2 regions of the Azospirillum formosense genome follow, and region 2 is predicted to be linked to the other one. Evidence: predicted binding sites of a transcription regulator. Region 2 holds the regulator's gene; the other holds the start of a gene.
What was found. The regulator PhoB, encoded in region 2, activates phosphate uptake and scavenging genes when phosphate is short. The targets are predictions, from matches to a motif close to TNTCATAAAACTGTCA.

Region 1 (9,072 bases), on a different replicon from region 2:
GGCGCTGTGGGGGAGCACGCTGACGCCCAGCCCGCCGGACACCGCGGCGCGCACCCCGGCGTGGTTGGGGCTGGAATAGGCGACCCGCCAGCGCCGTCCGGCGCGCTCCAGCTCGTGCACCGCGCGGTTGCGGTAGACGCAGCCCTGCGGGAACAGCACCAGCGGCAGCGGGTCCTCGCGGTGCAGGTCCTCCGCCGCCGGGCCGACCCAGCAGAGCGGCTCCCGCCACGCGCGCAGCGCGCCGGGGCGGCCGGGTTCCTGCTTGACCAGGGCGATGTCGAGGTCGCCGCACTCCACGTCGGCGCGCAGCCGCACCGACAGGGCGCAGCGCACGTCCAGCCGCAGCCGCCGGTTCGCCCGCGCGAAGTCGGCGAGCAGCAGGGGCAGCCGCTCCACCGCGTAATCCTCCGGCACGCCCAGCCGCACCACCTCCGCCGCCGGGCGCCCGGAGAGGACGGCGTTCGCCTCGTCGTTCAGCGCCAGCAGCCGGCGGGCGTAGCCGAGCAGCCGTTCCCCGTCGTCGGTCAGCACGACGGCGCGGCTGTTGCGGTCAAGAAGCGGCAGGCCGACCTGCTCCTCCAGCCGGCGGATCTGCTGGCTGACCGTCGATTGCGTCTTGTGCACCCGCTCGCCGGCCCGCGTGAAGCCGCCGGCGTCCACCACCGAGACGAAGGTGCGCAGCAGGCCCAGATCCATCTCGCGCATCGGATCGACCATTCACGTTTCGAATGCAATGAATGATATCATCCAATTTCCAAATGAAAAGGTCCCGCGCCATCCTCTCTCCGACGCGCACCATTCCGCATGGGAGAGGACCGGCCATGACGCACGCTGCCACGCACCCCTTACCCCTGACCGACCCGCGGGCGGCGCCGCTCGCCCTGGTCGTGCCCTTCTGCCTCGCGTGGAGTTCGGCCTTCGCCGCCGGAAAGGTCGGGCTGGCCGACTGCCCGCCGCTGCTGCTGCTGGCCTTCCGCTTCCTGATCGCCGGGGTGCTGCTGGCCGCGGTCGCGGCGTGGCAGGGCGAGTACCGGGGGATGGCCGGACGGACGCTTGGCCTGCTGGCGCTGCTCGGCCTGCTCAACCACGCGCTCTATCTGGGGCTGAGCTACAGCGGCATGACCCACGTGTCGTCCGGCCTCACGGCACTGATCGTCAGCGCCAACCCGGTGCTGACCGCGGCGCTGGCCGCCCTGCTGCTGGGCGAGGCGATGACCCGGCGCAAGGCGGTGGGGCTGGCGCTGGGGGTGGCCGGGGTGGCGCTGGTGGTGCGCGGACGGCTGGGCAGCGGGACCGACGCGCCGCTGGGCATCGCGCTTGCGGTCGGCGCTCTGGTGGCGCTGTCGGCGGGGACCTTGCTGTTCAAGCGGCTGGCGCCGCGGACCGGGCTGCTCGCCGGCACCGGGGTGCAGGTGCTGGCGGCGGGGCTGGCGCTGTTGCCCCTCGGGCTGCTGCTGGAGGACGCCGGGTCGATCCGGCTGACCGCCGGCTTCGCCGGGTCGCTGGTCTATCAGGCTTTGGTGGTGTCGATCGGCGGCTACCTGCTGTGGTTCCGCCTGCTGCAGCGGACGAGCGCCACGGAGGCCAGCGCCTATCACTTCCTGATGCCGCCCCTGGGCATGCTGTTCGGCTGGGCGCTGCTGGGCGAGACGGTGCAGCCCTGGGACCTGCTGGGCATCCTGCCGGTTGCGCTGGGCATCCGGCTGGTGACGCGGGGGTAAGGAGCGTATCCTGGCAAAAGGGATACGCCTTTCGCGGGGGATCAGGTTGCGCCCTGCGATTGTTACGTTTTCATGACGTCCCACTCTCCATCGTCCTGTTGTTGAGGCCCACACGCCGGGAGGCCCGCCATCTCGACCGCCGCCGTCTCGCCCACCCTGGTCCTGATCGACATCCTCGGCGCCGTGGCGCTGCTGCTGTGGGCGCTGCGGCTGGTGCGGACGGGCGTCTTCCGGTGGGGCGGGGCGGCGGTTCGCCGCTGGGTCGGCTACGGCACGCGCAACCGTCTGGCCGCCTTCCTGGCCGGGGTCGCCGCGACCATCGCGGTGCAGAGCAGCACGGCCACCGCGCTGATGACCGCCTCCATGGCCGGGCAGGGCTTCATGACCACCCCCATGGCGCTGGCGGTGATGCTGGGCGCCGACGTCGGGACCAGCCTCGTCGCCCGGTTGCTCGCCATCGATCTGCATTGGCTGTCGCCCAGCCTGCTGCTGCTCGGCGGGGCGCTGCACGCGCTGGGCGGCGAGCATCGCGGGCGGCGGGCGCTGGCCCGCATCCTGGTCGGCATCGGGCTGATGCTGCTCGCCCTGAAGCTGCTCGGCGCGGCCACCCTGCCGGTCCGGGAGTCGGCGCTGGTCCAGGCGATGCTGGAGGCGTTGGGCGGCGAGCCGCTGTTCGCGCTGATCGTCGCCGCGGCGCTGACCGCGGCGGTGCATTCCAGCCTCGCCACGGTGATGCTGGCGGGGTCGCTGGCCGGAGCGGGGGTGATCGGGACCGAGACGGCGGTGGCGCTGGTCCTGGGCGCCAATCTGGGCGGCGCCGTGCCGGCGGTGCTGGCCACGGCGGCCGACGGCGCGCCGGCGCGGCGGGTGCCGCTGGGCAACCTGCTGGTGCGGGTGACCGGGTCGCTTCTGGCCCTGCCGCTGGTGCCCATGGCGTCGTCGTTCCTGGCCGGCATGGCCCCGCTGACGGCGGTGGTCAGCGCGCACGTCGCCTTCAACGCCGCGCTGGCGCTGCTCTTCCTGCCGCTGGTGACTCCGCTCGCCCGGCTGACCGAAGGGCTGCTGCCCCAGCCGGAGGACGCGGGCGAGGACGCGGCGACGCCCCGGCATCTCGACGAGTCGGCGCTGGAGACGCCCTCCGTCGCCATCGCCGGCGCGGTGCGCGAGACGCTGCGGCTGGGCGATCTGGTGGAGGATATGCTGTGCCGCAGCCTGACCGCTCTGCGCCAGAACGACGAGCGCCCGATCGCCGAGGTCAGCCGCGCCGACGACCGGGTGGACCGGCTGCACACCGCCATCAAGCTCTACCTCGCCAAGCTCGGGCGCCGTCACCTGGATGTGGAGGAGACCCGGCGGGTCGACGACCTGATGGCCTTCGCCATCAACCTGGAGCACATCGGCGACATCATCGACAAGAGCCTGATGGAACTCGCCGCCAAGCGCATCCGCCACCACCTGCATTTCGCGCCGGAGGATTTCCGCGAGGTCGAGGAGCTGCACCGCCGCACGGTGGAGAACCTGCGCACGGCGCTGGGCATCCTGATCGGGGAGGACCGGCGGCTGGCCCGCCAGCTCGTCGCCGGCAAGGACGCGGTGCGGGCGCTGGAGCGCACCGCCACCGCCCGCCATCTCGACCGCGTGCGCCGCGGCGATGCCGCGAGCATCGAGACCAGCGCCCTGGTGCTGGACATCCTGCGCGACCTGAAGCGCATCAACGCCCATGTCGCCGCGGTCGCCCTGCCGATCCTCGATCAAGTGGGGGAACTCAGCGAGAGCCGCCTGAAGGTGGTCGGGCTGCCCCGGCTGGAAAGCCGCGACGTGTAGGGGCGGAAGGCCGCGGGGTTACTGCGGCATCTCCCCGGTCAGGGTGGCGCTCAACCCCTGCAGCAGGCCGAAGCGGCACCCCTCGCCGAAGGTGGCGCGCAGCCGCGCCGGGTCGCCGATCGACACGCGGATGTCGCCGGCCCGCGCCGGCTGGTGCTGGCGGCGCACCCGGCTGGCGCACAGCTCCTGCAGCACCTCCAGCAGCATCAGCAGCGAGGTCGGGCGGCCGGTGCACAGGTTGAAGACCTCCGCCCCCTGGGGGTGGCGCTCCATCGCCTTGACGAGGACATTCACCACGTCGCCGACGAACACGAAGTCGCGGACCTGTTCGCCGTCGCCGAAGATCGTCACGTCCTCGCCCTGCGCCACCCGGCGGGCGAAGATCGAGATCACCCCGGAATAGGGCGAGGAGGGGTCCTGCCGCGGCCCGTAGATGTTGAAGAAGCGGAAGCCCGTCGTCGGCACCCCGTGGATGGCCCAGGCGACGTTGGCGTGCAGCTCGCAGCCCAGCTTGTCCACGCCGTAGGCGGACAGCGGGCGGGTTGCGGCGTCCTCGCGCAGCGGGGTGGCCGTGTTGTCGCCGTAGACCGCGGCGGAGGAGGCGTAGACCACCGGCACCGGGTTGCCGTTGCGGGCGCTGCGCGCCGCCTCGAAGACGGTGACGGTGCCCGACAGGTTGGTGCGGTGGGTCTCCGCCCACAACTCGCGCGAGCGCTGGACCGACGCGACGGCGGCCAGATGGAACACGCCGTCCACCCCCTGGATCGCCTGATGGACGGCGTCCGGATCGGCGACGTCGCCGACCACCAGCTTCGCCAGCAGCGGCTTGTTCTCCAGGCGGCCGGTGCTCATGTCGTCCAGGATGGTGACCCGGTGCCCGTCGCCGATCAGCCGGTCAGCCAGATGCGATCCGATGAAGCCGCAGCCGCCGGTCACGAGAAAATGGGCCATCCGCCGTCCTTTCCACCATCGCTAAGCATGGCTTCATAGTGGCGAGGGGGGGCTGGACCGACCAGACCATCTTAGGGGTAGGGGATGGCGCATGGGGTGCGCCGGTTCTGGCCGTTCGGGGTGCGGCACCCCGAATCGGCGGCGTATCGGGGGCGTTTTCCGACACCCTCGCGGCGGGCAGGCGGGACCGAGGGTTCAACAGCCTTATCCACCGTCTTATGCACTTTTTTGTGGATAACTTCGGTCAAGAGGGCCGGTGGCCGTCATGATGCCTCCCGGACACATTGTGTGCCGGAAGACACAGCGGGATAATGCAGGCCCGCCGTCCTTTTGGCCCGCCGCTCGATGGCTTGCCGTTGGTCGGCGGCCGTCAGCCGGGCTCGGAGTGCGGTGCCGCGGACAGCAGGCGGGCCACCGCCTTGCGCAGTTCCTCATTGAGGAAGGGCTTGTAGAGCACCGCGTCCGCCGCGAACATCTCGGCCATCTTCAGGGCGTAGCCGGCGGGAAGGTTCGGCGCCCCGCCCGACATGGCGAGCACCTGCGCGCCGGGGTTGCGGGTGCGCGCGGCCTTGATGACCTCCACCCCGTCGGCCTCCGGCATCAGCACGTCGGTGACGATCAGGTCGAAGAGCGCGCCGCCGTCGAGCAGGGCGATGGCGACGCGGCCGTTTTCCGCCTCCACGACCTCATGGCCCGCCTGTTCGATCACTTCGGTGACCGCCAGCCGCACGGCGGCCGAATCCTCAACGACCAGCACCTTCGCCATGAACCAGCATCCCATGTGTCGTTTGGCCCGGTCCGCCGGGCGGGGCGGTGGGCAGGTCGATGATGAAGGACGTTCCGCGTCCGAGGGTGCTCTCGACCCAGACGTCGCCGCCCCCGTTCCGCACGATACCATATACCACCGAAAGCCCAAGCCCCGTCCCTTTCCCGACCGGTTTGGTGGTGAAGAAGGGGTCGAACACACGCTGGCGTGTCCCCTCGTCCATCCCCGTGCCGGTGTCGGTCACGGTCAGCCGCACATACCGGCCTTCGCCGAGTTGGCGGAGGGGCGTGTCCCGTTCCTTGATGGTCAGGGAACGGGCGTCGATGGTCAGGGTGCCGCCCTGCGGCATGGCATCGCGGGCGTTCTGAATCAGGTTGAGGAGGACCTGGGTCAGTTCGGTCGCGGTGATCGTCACCGCGTCCAGGCCGGGCTCAAGACGCGTGCGCGTCCCGATGGAGGGCGGCATCGACGGGGCGGCAAGCTCCAGGGCCGAATGAACGGCGTCCTCGAGGTTGCCCGGCGGCGAGTCCGCCACCTCGACGCGGGCGAACTGGAGGACGTCGCGCATGATCGTGCGGGCTTTCACCCCGCTGTCGTGGACGGCGTTCAGGTAGGCCTGGAGCTTGCGATCCTCGCCGGCGCGGGCGCGGGCCAGATCGGACAGGCTGATGACCGGCTGCAGCAGGTTGTTGATCTCGTGGGCGAGGCCGCCGACGAGGCTGCCGAGCGCCGCCATGGTCTGCTTCTGCCGCGCCGCTTCCGCCGACTGGCGCCGCGCGCTGATGTCGCTGGTCGTGCCGCGGTAGCCGAGAAAGGTGCCGTTGCCGTCATAGCGCGGCGTGCCGCTGACCATCACCCAGCGCGCCGCCCCTCCCGGCGAGGCGAGCGGGAAGGAGAGGCGGCGGAAGGGCTCCCGCCGGTGCAGCGCCTCGATCAGGATGGGGAAATCCTCCTCCGGACGGTTGCGGTCCAGGAGATCGGCGTGGGTGAAACCGAGAAGCTCCGCCCCGCCCCGCCCGGTGGACTCCTGGGCGCGCGGCGACAGGGCGGTGAAGCGCCCGCGCTCGTCGGTTTCCCAGAACCAGTCGTTGGAGCATTCCAGAAGCGCCCGCCAGCGCGCCTCGCTCTCGCGCAGTTCGGCGGTGCGGGTGGCGATCAGCGCCTCCAGGCCGCTCAGATGGTCGCGCAGGGCCTCCTCGCTGCGGCGCATCCGGTAGAAGGCGAGGTCGTAGGGATTGCGCAGCGCGGTGACGATGATCGCCCGGTAAAGGAGGTAGAAGGACAGGATCTTGATGAAATGCCCCAGCGCGTTCACCACCCCGTGCGGACGGTCGTAGAGCGTGAAGATCAGCTCCTGCGGGGCCAGCAGCGCGATGCCGGCGAAGGTCAGGCCGAACACCCGGGGCTCGAACTGCCGTCGCCGGCCGCACAGCAGCAGGCAGGCGACGACCGCCGCGGCGCTGAACGCGTATTCGGCTCCGATCTTGAAGGGCGTCAGGCCGACGCCGGGAACGAAGGCGTCCGGCATGATGCCGAAGGTGAAGATCGACAGCAGGCTGCAGGCGACGACGGTGGCCTGGATCAGCAGCACGTCGCCGGCGCGCAGCCGCGTTTCGGTCAACAGCGGGGCGGCCAGGAAAACCGCGGCCTGGAGGGCGCGGGCGGCGATCCAGAGCTGGGTGGACTGGTTGGCGCCGGCCTCGCCGATGACGTTCATGCCGGGAAAGGCGATGGCGTGGAGCAGGTCCAGCAACGCGATGCCCGGCATGGACAGGCCGACGAAGGCAAGGAACGGCGACTGGTTCGTATCGCGCGTGTTCCAGGCGATCGTGAAGATCGTCATGGAGATGGCCACGGCGAACAGCTCGGCGCAGAGATGGAACAGCAGGTAGTTGTGACGGACCAGCGCCGCCAGAACCGCGGTGAGGATCAGCAGGGCGGCCAGGCCGGACAGGAAGGAACGGTCCCCGAGCCATCGGGCAAGCATCGGTCGGATGGCGGACGGCTGGGTCCCGCTCATAACGGTCGGCTCCGCGGTGGACGGGAGGGGCGGCCCACGGATGGCCCGGTCGGACGACCGCGCACGCCGCTGGACCGATCAACACACCAAATCCCGTCGCGGCGCAAGCCGGACGTTGAGCACCGTCACCGGTCGCGACATTTCCTCACAGGAGAGCGGTGGCCGCCGTCCTGTTCTCGGGACATGCGCCGTTCAGCGGGAACACCGCCTGACAATCAGCCTTCCTTGGCGGGCTGGGCCGGAGGCAGGTCGAAGGGCGTGCTGACGAAGGGGTCGCCGCGGCCATGGCCGGCCCGGTCGTGACCTTTCTCGGTCGCCGCCTTGCGGTAGTAGCCGACGATGAACACGCGGACCGCGTTGGCCAGCGACACGGCGTTGCCGCGCGACCGGCGGGACTGCGAATCCAGGCGGTCCTTGAGATCGCTGCACAGCTCGTCCACGGTCAGGTCTTCCCGGTGGCAGATGTCGTCCAGCGCTTCCCAGTAGGACGGCTCCAGCCGAAGCTGCGTCGGGTTGCCGAACAGCTTGACGGTGCGTGCCACCAGAGGGATGGCGTTCAGCGGCGATGGCGCGTTGGACGCCTGTGAATCCTGACCCGACATAGCCCTGTATTCCTTGACTGTCAGCCGTGTTTCATGTCGTTCAGCCAATATAGCGTGATTGAAAAAATTTGCGACGATAAAACTCGGCGGATGTGCGCGGTGGCCTTATGGCACGTCGCCCGACTCTCCTGCCATGTCCTTAAGCATGTATAGATTGGTGATGATGATAAAACCTTTGTTATAGGTAATCGCTCCGGCGCTGCGCAATGCACGCAGGCTTTTGTTCACCATCTCGCGTGTGACACCCAGCATCGACGCCAGCGCCTCCTGGGACACCGGCTGGTTGATGCGCAGCCCGGCGGGCGTCTTCTGCCCATAGGTGTCCGCCAGCAACAGGATGCGCCGGGCCAGCCGGCGCGGCACGTCGTGGAAAACCGCATCCTCGATGTTTTCCGACACCCAGCGCAACCGTTCGCACAGCACACCCATCATGCGGATGCACAGGGAAGGATGCCGTTCCAGGAAGGCGATGAATTCCGGGCGGTCGATGCGGAACAGCTCCGCCGGGCGCAGCGCGGTGGCTCCGGCGGTGCGGTCCTTGCCGTCGATCAACGCGATTTCCCCCAGCACGTCGCCGGGGTTCAGGATGTTGAGCAGCATCGTCTTGCCGTCCTCCGACGAGGTCGAGACGGCGATCTGCCCCTTCATGATGGCGTACAGGCAATCGCCGGGATCGCCCTTGCTGAACACGGTCTGGTTTTCGTGGAACCGCGAGACCCGGCCGAGCGCGACCAGCTCCTGCATCCGGTCGTCGTCGAGGATGCCAAACATTCGGTTGCGCCGCAGGATGCCGGCGACGTCCTTCAGTAAGGCCATGGCGTTCGCGGTCCCGGTTGAGTGCCGTCGGACCGTTGATGGCACCCGGCGGACGATCAGTCCAGCGGATTCCCCATCCGGTCGTGCGCGCCGTCGCGCAGGGCGCGGTCCCACAGCGCGGTGTGCTCGAAATGGAAGCGCGCCTCGGGCGCCCGCCCGCCGTCCGACGCCCAGCGGCGCATGGTTCGGAGCAGGTCGAGCGCGTCCTCGCGCTTCTGGTCGCACCGCCCGTTGGGCAGCCAGTGGCGCAGGTCGGCGAGTTCCTCCTCCGGCAGGCCCTCGGCGGCGGCGAGGCGGAACACCCGGCCATAGCCGCGTTCGCGGTAGGGCAGGGCCTTGGCGATGGCCTCCAGCCGCCGCGCCGTGGCGGTG
Region 2 (9,072 bases):
AGAGCGAGACCGAAGACCGCATCGATTTTACGATTTGATCCCACCCGGAAAACGGTTAAATTCTACACATGCTGTAGAAAGTGGGAAAATACCACACACCGGAGGAGTGAAAAATGCCGGGTTCCGAGTTTCGCGGTAAGATCTACGACAGCATTCTCGACACCGTCGGCGCCACGCCGCTGGTGCGGGTCAAGCGGCTGGCCGAGGAGGCCGGGGTCAAGGCCCAGATCGTCGGCAAGCTGGAGTTCTTCAACCCGCTGGCCAGCGTGAAGGACCGCATCGGCTTCGCCATGATCGACGCGGCGGAGCGCGCCGGCGCCATCGAGCCGGGCCGCACCACCCTGGTCGAGCCGACCTCGGGCAACACCGGCATCGCGCTGGCCTTCGTCGCCGCGGCCAAGGGCTACCGCCTGATCCTGACCATGCCGGAGAGCATGTCGGTCGAGCGGCGCAAGATGCTGAAGCTGCTGGGCGCCGAACTGGTGCTGACCCCGGCGGCGGAGGGCATGAAGGGCGCCATCCGCCGGGCCGACGAGATCGTCGCCACCGACCCGAACGCCTACATGCTCCAGCAGTTCAAGAACGGCGCCAACCCGGAGATCCACCGCAACACCACGGCGGAGGAGATCTGGAAGGACACCGACGGCAAGGCCGACTTCCTGATTTCCGGCGTCGGCACCGGCGGCACGCTGACCGGCGTGTCGGAGGTCCTGAAGGCTCGCAAGCCCGGCTTCCGCACCATCGCGGTGGAGCCGGAGGACAGCCCCGTCCTGTCCGGCGGCATGCCCGGCCCGCACAAGATCCAGGGCATCGGCGCCGGTTTCGTGCCGGACGTCCTGAAGAAGGACCTGATCGACGAGGTCGTCCGCATCTCCAACCAGCGCGCCTTCGAGACGGCCCGCAAGGTGGCGAAGCTGGAAGGCATCCCGGTCGGCATCTCCTCGGGCGCGGCGCTGGCCGCGGCGCTGGAGATCGGTTCCCGCCCGGAGAACGAGGGCAAGCTGATCGTCGTGATCCTGCCGTCCTTCGCCGAGCGCTATCTCTCCACCGCCCTGTTCGAAGGGCTGGAGTAAGCCGGGTCGCCTCCTCCTGCGCCCGCTCACGGGCGTGGGAGGGCTCTCCGATGCTCCGCCTCCCGTTGCTCCGTCCTGCGCAACCGGGCGGCGAATATTGCATCGTCGCGCATCCTGTTGTAGAGTGGGCCGCTGTGGAGTGGAATGCATCCGGTCTTTGTGCCCGCCCCTGGAATCGGGCGGCGGTTTGACAAAAAGATTGGATTTTATTAATCTAGCCTGTCGGCGCCGGGAGTTTCGGCCGGCGCGGCTCCGCCGTTGCGGGCGACGGTCCGGCTTGCGGCAGGGCCGCCCGACGAGGCGGAGCTGACGGCACAGGACCAGCGGGGGGGAGGCCACCATGGGCGTCGCGATTCCGAATGCCTCGACGATGAACTGGTTCCAGTTCCGCGGCATCACCAACGAATTGGACTCCAACCTCGCGTCCACCGACTACCGCCAGTTCACGGTGTCGAAAACCGGCGAATTCAATTTCAAGATCGCCGACATCAACACCAACATCAAGATCGTCGACCAGAACAACAAGGTCGTCGCCGAGGCGAAGGCGAAGAACGAGGCGGCGGAAACCAGCGCGAAGCTCGGCCCCGGCACCTACACCGCGGTGATCTCGCAGGCCGTCCGCGGGGTGAACGAGCGCGAATACACGCTCGACATCACCGAACGCCAGAACATCATGATGGTGGGGACCGGTGCCCAGATGAAGGGCATCGCCCGCGCCGTCGTCGGCAACGACAGCGGCGTCCAGAAGCACACGCTGACCGTCGCCCAGGGCGGCGAGTTCGTCGGCAACATGTCCCTGCCCTACACGCGCTGGGCCCTCATGAGCAAGGAGGGCAAGGTCGTGGCCTCCGGCGACACGATGGACCCGACGAAATCGGGCGAGGACATGCTGAAGAAGCCCAGCTTCAAGATCGACCCCGGCCAGTACGAGCTCGTGATCGTCCCGCCGAAGAACGTGGTCGGCGAGATCCCTTATCAGCTGAACTTCATCCAGAAGGTCGCCAAGACGCCCGAGTCGACCGAGGAACGCCCGTTCGACAAGATCATGCGGGAGCGCGAGGCGCGGCTGAAGCAGTGGGCGGCGGAGGACGCGAACAAGGCGTCCAGCACCTCGAAGAGCACCCCCTACAAGATGAGCCTGCTCGCCTGACGCCGCCGGAGGCGAGGCCCTGAGCGAGGGGACTTGCGCGGCATGGGGCGTTCCGCGCTATTCTGCGGCACCATGGATTTCACCGACACCCAGCTTCACCGCTATTCCCGCCACATCATCCTGCCGGAGGTCGGCGGCGTCGGGCAGGAGGCGCTGCTGCGCGCCCGCGTCCTGGTCGTCGGGGCCGGCGGGCTGGGCGCGCCGCTGCTGCTCTACCTCGCCGCGGCGGGGGTGGGCACCATCGGCGTCATCGACGACGACACGGTGGACCTGTCCAACCTGCAACGGCAGATCATCCACGACGAGTCGTCGCTCGGCGTTCCGAAGGTGGAGAGCGCCGCCGCCCGCATCCGCGCGCTGAACCCCGACGTGGCGGTGGAGGTTCACAAGACCCGGCTGACGAAGGACAACGCGCTGGACCTGATCGGGCGCTACGACATCGTGGCCGACGGGTCGGACAATTTCGCCACGCGCTTCCTGCTGAACGACGCCTGCTTCTTTGCGAAGAAGACGCTGGTGTCGGCGGCGATCCTGCGCTTCGACGGGCAGGTCTCGACCTTCAAGGCGCATCTCGGCGACCCGCACCCCTGCTACCGCTGCCTGTTCCCGGAACCGCCGCCGCGCGGTCTGGTGCCGTCCTGCTCCGAGGGCGGCGTTCTGGGAGCGCTGGCCGGCTTCGTCGGCTCGCTCCAGACGACGGAGGTTCTGAAGGAGATCATGGGCATCGGCGAGGGCCTCTCGGGCAGCCTGATGATGCTGGACACGCTGCACGCCTCCTTCCAGCGCATCACGGTGCGCCGCGATCCGGACTGCCCCTTGTGCGGCACCCACCCGACCATCCACGACCTGTCCGCCCACTGAGCGGCGCTTGGGAGAGTCCTGACCCATGGAAGGTCCTGAAAGCCTGTCCATCGTCCTGTTCGCGGGCGGCTTCGACCGGGTTCACTACGCCCTGGTGATGGCCAGCGCGGCGGCGGCGACCAACCGCAAGGTCACGCTGTTCTTCACCGGCCGCGCGCTCAACACGCTGTTGGCCGCGGATGCCGACGGTGTGCCGGGCTGGCACCGGCTGGACCCCGCCGACGACGGCAGCCGCCCGGCGGAACGCGACGCCGCCTTCACCGCCAACGGGCTGGCCGGCTTCGAGGAACTGCTGGAGGCCTGCGTGATGCTCAAGGTCACGGTCATGGCCTGCGAGATGGGGCTGCGCGCGCTCGGCCTGCCCGCCGGCACCCCGCTGCGCCCGGACGTGCCGGTGAAGACCGGCGGCGTCGTCACCTTCCTGAACGACGCGCCGAAGACCGGCGCGATCCTGTTCGTGTGAGCGCGATGACCGACGACCACAGCCCGGTGGACCACGGCCCGGCGGACCACAGCCTGGTGATCGAGCACGCGAACCGCTTCGAGGCGATCGCCGCGGAGGGCTTCGAGGGCCGGCCCTACCGGGACGCGCTGGCCCATCTGGCGCAGCATGTCACGGCGCATCCCGATCTCGCCCCGCGGGTGGCGCACGCCCTGCGCGTGATGATCGGCTTCATCGAGGACAGCGACCCGGCGAAGCGCTTCGGCCCGAAGGTGGCGATTTTGCGCGAGGCGGTGGGGCTGCTGGAGGGGTAGCTTTCGCAACGCACACCTGGCCCCCACCCTTCCCACGCTTGCGCGTGAGCCCCTTCCCTCCCCCGCTTCGCAGGAGAGGGACAATCAGTCCCCTCCCCTGCGAAGCGGGGGAGGGTTAGGGAGGGGGCAAGGCCGGCGCTTGGCGCATTTCGCTCAGATGGACTTGCTGTCCAGCGCGTAGCCGGCCGAGCGGACGGTGCGGATCAGGTCCATCTCCGTCTCCTCGTTCATCGCCTTGCGCAGACGGCGGATGTGCACGTCGACGGTGCGCGGCTCGACATAGACGTCATGGCCCCACACCACGTCGAGAAGCTGCTCGCGCGAGAAGACGCGGCCGGGATGCTGCATGAAATGGCGCAGCAGGCGGAACTCGGTCGGCCCCAGATGCACGTCGCGCCCATTCCGGCGCACCCGGTGGGCGGCCAGATCCATGGTCACGTCGGCGAACTGCAGCGTCTCGTCGGTCATGCCGGGGGCCGACCGGCGCAGCACGGCGCGCATGCGGGCGACCAGCTCGGTCGGGGAGAAGGGCTTGGTGATGTAGTCGTCGGCGCCGGAATTCAGGCCGCGCACGCGGTCCGCCTCCTCGCCGCGGGCGGTCAGCATGATGATCGGGATGTCGCGCATCTTGCTGTTGCGGCGCATCTGGCGGCAGACCTCCAGCCCCGACATCAGCGGCAGCATCCAGTCGAGCAGGACGATGTTCGGCGTCTGCTCCCCGGCCAGCAGAAGCGCTTCCTCGCCGTCGGTGGCGGCGTTCACGCGGAAGCCTTCCTTCTCCAGATTGTACTTCAGCAGCGTCACGATGTCGGCTTCGTCCTCGACGATGAGAACGAGCGGCTTCAGCGCCGAATTCATGCTTGTCCCGCTCCCACTGCGCGTCTCGCCGTCACGCGGCATGTCCCGCTCCATCGTTATCCGGGCCGCCGTCCCGCGGCAATCCCCGTTCCACCGCGTCCGTCGCCGCCATGGCGAGCCCTTCCGGCTCGACCACGGCGAAGCTGCTGCCGTCGTTCTTCGGGCGCGCGGCGCGCAGCGTCGTTCCGACCACCAGGTAATGGATGGTCTCGGCGATGTTGGTGGCGTGGTCGCCGATCCGCTCCAGGTTCTTCGCCATGAACAGCAGGTGCGTGCAGGGCGTGATGTTGCGCGGGTCCTCCATCATGTAGGTCAGGACCTCGCGGAACAGGCTGGTGTAGAGGTCGTCCAGCTCCTCGTCGCGTTCCCAGGCGGCGATGGCGCGCTGGACGTCGCGCTCGATGTAGGCGTCCAGCACGTCCTTCATGATCGACTCGACCAGCCGCCCCATGCGCGGGATGGCCACCGCCGGGCGCACCACCGGCACCTGGGCCAGCGCCAGCGAGCGCTTGGCGATGTTGGAGGCGTAGTCGCCGATCCGCTCCAGGTCCGAGGCGATCTTCAGCGCCGACACGATCTCGCGCAGGTCCTGGGCCAGCGGCTGGCGCAGGGCGAGCAGGCGCACGGCCTCGGCATCGATGTCGCGCTCGTAGGCGTCGATGCGCTGGTCGGCCTGCATGACCTGGGCGGCCAGTGCGACGTCGCGGCGGGCCACCGCCTTCACGGCGGCGTCCACCTGCGCTTCGGCGACGCCGCCCATCTGGGTGATCAGGTTGGACAGGCGTTCAAGTTCGTGCGCGAAGGAACGCACGATGTGTTCGTTGCTCATGCTTCACGTCCTTCGCAGAGGAGGAGTCGCGGCGGTGCCCAGAATGAGGCCGGGGATCCGAGGACGGCGATCAGCCGTAGCGGCCGGTGATGTAGCCCTGGGTGCGCTCGTCCCGCGGGTTGGTGAAGATTTCCTCCGTGTCGTCGCACTCCACCATGTCGCCCAGATGGAAGAAGGCGGTCTTCTGGGAGACGCGGGCCGCCTGCTGCATGTTGTGGGTGACGATGACGATCGTGTAGTTCTCGCGCAGCTCGTCGATCAGCTCCTCGATGTGGGCGGTCGCGATGGGGTCGAGCGCCGAGCAGGGCTCGTCCATCAGGATCACCTCGGGGCTGACGGCGATGGCGCGGGCGATGCACAGGCGCTGCTGCTGGCCGCCGGACAGGCCGGTGCCCGGCTCGCGCAGGCGGTCCTTCACCTCGTTCCACAGGCCGGCGCGCTGCAGCGAGGTCTGGACGATCTCGTCCATCTCGTCGCGGTGGCTGGCGATGCCGTGGATGCGCGGGCCGTAGGCGATGTTGTCGTAGATCGACTTCGGGAAGGGGTTGGGCTTCTGGAAGACCATGCCGACGCGGGCGCGGAGCTGCACGGCGTCGATGTTCCGGCCGTAGACGTCCTCGCCGTCGAGCGCGATCAGCCCCTCGACGCGGCAGTTCTCGATGGTGTCGTTCATGCGGTTCAGGCAGCGCAGGAACGTCGACTTGCCGCAGCCGGACGGGCCGATCAGCGCCATCACGCGGTTTTCCTGGATCTCCAGGTTGATGCCCTTGAGCGCCTGCTTGGCCCCGTAGAACACCTTGACGTCGCGGGCGACCATCTTGGTGCCGTGGATGCCGGCGGCGGGACGCGACGCCATGGCCGTGGCCGGGATGTGGGTCTGGACGCTCATGGGATTACCAACGCCTCTCGAATTTCTTGCGCAGGAAGACGGCCAGGCCGTTCATCAGGATGAGGAAGGCGAGCAGGATCATGATCGCCGCGGAGGTGCGCTCCGTGAAGGCCCGCTCGGGGCTGTCCGCCCACATGTAGATCTGCACCGGGATCGCCGTGGCGCTGTGGGTGAAGCTGTTCGGGATGTCGACGATGAAGGCGACCATGCCGATCATCAGCAGCGGCGCCGTCTCGCCCAGCGCGCGGGCCATGCCGATGATGGTGCCGGTCAGGATGCCCGGCAGGGCCAGCGGCAGGACATGGTGCGTCACCGTCTGCAGCGGCGAGGCGCCGACGCCCAGAGCCGCCTCGCGGATCGACGGCGGCACCGCCTTCAGCGCGACGCGCGAGGCGATGATGATGACCGGCAGGGTCATCAGCGCCATCACCAGGCCGCCGACCAGCGGCGCGGAGCGCGGCAGCCCGAAGAAGCCGAGGAACACCGCGAGGCCGAGCAGGCCGAAGATGATCGACGGCACCGCGGCGAGGTTGTTGATGTTCACCTCGATCAGGTCGGTCCAGCGGTTCTTCGGCGCGAACTCCTCCAGATAGACCGCGGCGGCGATGCCGATGGGCACCGACAGCAGCATGGTCACCACAAGCGTCAGGGCGGAGCCGACGACGGCGCCCAGGATGCCCGCCTGCTCCGGCTCGCGGCTGTCGCCGGCGGTGAACAGGGTGGTGTTGAAGGTGCTGCGGATCGAGCCGTTGGCGACCAGCGCGTCGATGGCGGCGATCTTGACGTCGTTCAGCCGGCGCTCGCTCTCCGGCACGTCGCGCCGGATGAAGCCCTTCATGAACTGGTCGATCTCGTCGTCGGCGCGGACCCAGACCGTCTGCGTGGTGCCGATGAGCGACGGGTTGGCGTTGACCATCGCCTCCAGCTCGTACGGCGCGCCGGACGACAGCAGGTCGTTCAGCGAGCGGCGGGTGGCGCGGTCGGTGGCCGCCGGGACCTGGGCGTAGAGCGCCTGCCGGAGAAGGGCGGTGTAGTTCCGCTCCTCGACCTGCTGCTTGTCCAGCGTCACCTCCAGCCGGATCTGCGCCTGCCAGAAGGCGGTGTAGCCCTTGCTGACGATGGAGCCGAGCAGAACCACCAGCATCAGCGTGGCGATCCCCACGGCGACCATCCCGGCGATCCGGAAGCGGCGCTCCGCGGCGTAGCGGCGGCGCAGCCGGGCGGAGAACTCCTCGCTCTGGTAGCGCGACTTGGTGACGGCGACCGACATGGCCCGCGTATCCTGTTCCACGAGGTCAGTCATATTTCTCTCGATACTTCTGGACCACCCGGAGGGCGACCATGTTGAGGGTGAGGGTCACGACGAACAGGACGAGGCCCAGCCCGAAAGCCGACAGCGTCTTGGGGCTGTCGAACTCCTGGTCGCCGACCAGGAGCGTGGCGATCTGCGTCGTCACCGTGGTCACGGCGTCCAGCGGGTTGGCGGTCAGGTTGGCGGTGAGGCCGGCGGCCATGGTGACGATCATCGTCTCGCCGATGGCGCGGCTGACCGCCAGCATGATGGCGGCGACGATGCCCGGCAGGGCGGCGGGCAGCACGACCAGCCGGATCGTCTCCGACTTGGTGGCGCCCAGCCCGTAGGAACCGTCGCGCAAGGATTGCGGCACCGCGTTGATGACGTCGTCCGACAGCGAGCTGACGAAGGGGATGATCATCACGCCCATCACGAAGCCGGCGGCCAGCGCCGATTCCGAGCTGACGCTCAGCCCCAGGCTGTTGCCCACGTCGCGGACGAAGGGCGCCATGGTCAGGGCGGCGAAGAAGCCGTAGACCACGGTCGGGATGCCGGCCAGCACCTCCAGGATCGGCTTCAGCCAGGTGCGCAGGCCCGGGCTGGCGTATTCCGACATGAAGATGGCCGCCATCAGCCCGACCGGAACCGCCACCGCCATGGCGATGCCGGTGATCAGCAGCGTGCCGGCGAACAGCGGGATCGCGCCGAAGGAGCCGCTGGAGCCCACCTGGTCGGCGCGCATGGCCATCTGCGGGCTCCAGTGCGTCCCGAACAGGAACTCCAGCGGGTTGACCACCGCGAAGAAGCGGATCGCCTCGAACAGAAGCGACAGCACGATGCCGATGGTGGTCAGGATGGCGACCAGCGAGCAGATCACCAGCGCGATGTTGACCGTGCGCTCCACCCGGTTGCGGGCGCGCAGGTCGGGGTCGATCCGGCCGCGGGCGTAGAGCAGGCCGCCGATGGCGACGCAGCAGCCGATGACCAGCAGGCTCCAGTCGCCGAGCGCGTGCAGCCGCACATAGCGCTCCGCCGCCGCGACCACCTCCGGATCCGGCTCCCGGCCCGTGGTGACGCCGTGGGCGAGGTTCAGGATGTCGGCGCGCAGCAGGCCGAGCGACTGGGCGTCGCCGGTGACCAGCCGGTCCGGCAGGCCGGACAGGACCATCTGCATGACCAGCCAGCCTTCCGACGCTCCCCAGAAGGCGAAGAGCAGCAGGGCCGGAAGCCCCGCCCAGAGGGCGACGTAGAAGCCGTGGTAGGACGGCACCGAATGAAGCTCGACGATGCGGCCGCCGACGGAGGCGACGGCACGCGACCGGCCCATCTGGTAACCGATCACTGTGAGCAGGGCCAGAACGA

Region 1: a site for PhoB is predicted at 1,784-1,799, ahead of ABVN73_RS14135 (Na/Pi cotransporter family protein). Genes of this name have one in related genera too.

The regions. Positions count from the first base shown of each region.
Region 1 covers NZ_CP159403.1:219,848-228,919, forward strand. The annotation lists gene ABVN73_RS14125 (LysR substrate-binding domain-containing protein) at 1-717, opposite strand, end outside; gene ABVN73_RS14130 (DMT family transporter) at 822-1,721, shown strand; gene ABVN73_RS14135 (Na/Pi cotransporter family protein) at 1,905-3,545, shown strand; gene ABVN73_RS14140 (NAD-dependent epimerase/dehydratase family protein) at 3,564-4,496, opposite strand; gene ABVN73_RS14145 (response regulator) at 4,867-5,262, opposite strand; gene ABVN73_RS14150 (MASE3 domain-containing protein) at 5,240-7,282, opposite strand; gene ABVN73_RS14155 (ribbon-helix-helix domain-containing protein) at 7,498-7,884, opposite strand; gene ABVN73_RS14160 (Crp/Fnr family transcriptional regulator) at 7,990-8,700, opposite strand; gene ABVN73_RS14165 (TfuA-like protein) at 8,757-9,072, opposite strand, start outside.
Region 2 covers NZ_CP159402.1:30,423-39,494, reverse strand. The annotation lists gene ABVN73_RS00190 (Rrf2 family transcriptional regulator) at 1-38, shown strand, start outside; gene cysK (cysteine synthase A) at 114-1,073, shown strand; gene ABVN73_RS00180 (hypothetical protein) at 1,414-2,223, shown strand; gene moeB (molybdopterin-synthase adenylyltransferase MoeB) at 2,296-3,084, shown strand; gene ABVN73_RS00170 (DsrE family protein) at 3,110-3,547, shown strand; gene ABVN73_RS00165 (hypothetical protein) at 3,553-3,840, shown strand; gene phoB (phosphate regulon transcriptional regulator PhoB) at 3,994-4,698, opposite strand; gene phoU (phosphate signaling complex protein PhoU) at 4,730-5,527, opposite strand; gene pstB (phosphate ABC transporter ATP-binding protein PstB) at 5,598-6,383, opposite strand; gene pstA (phosphate ABC transporter permease PstA) at 6,421-7,686, opposite strand; gene pstC (phosphate ABC transporter permease subunit PstC) at 7,712-9,072, opposite strand, start outside.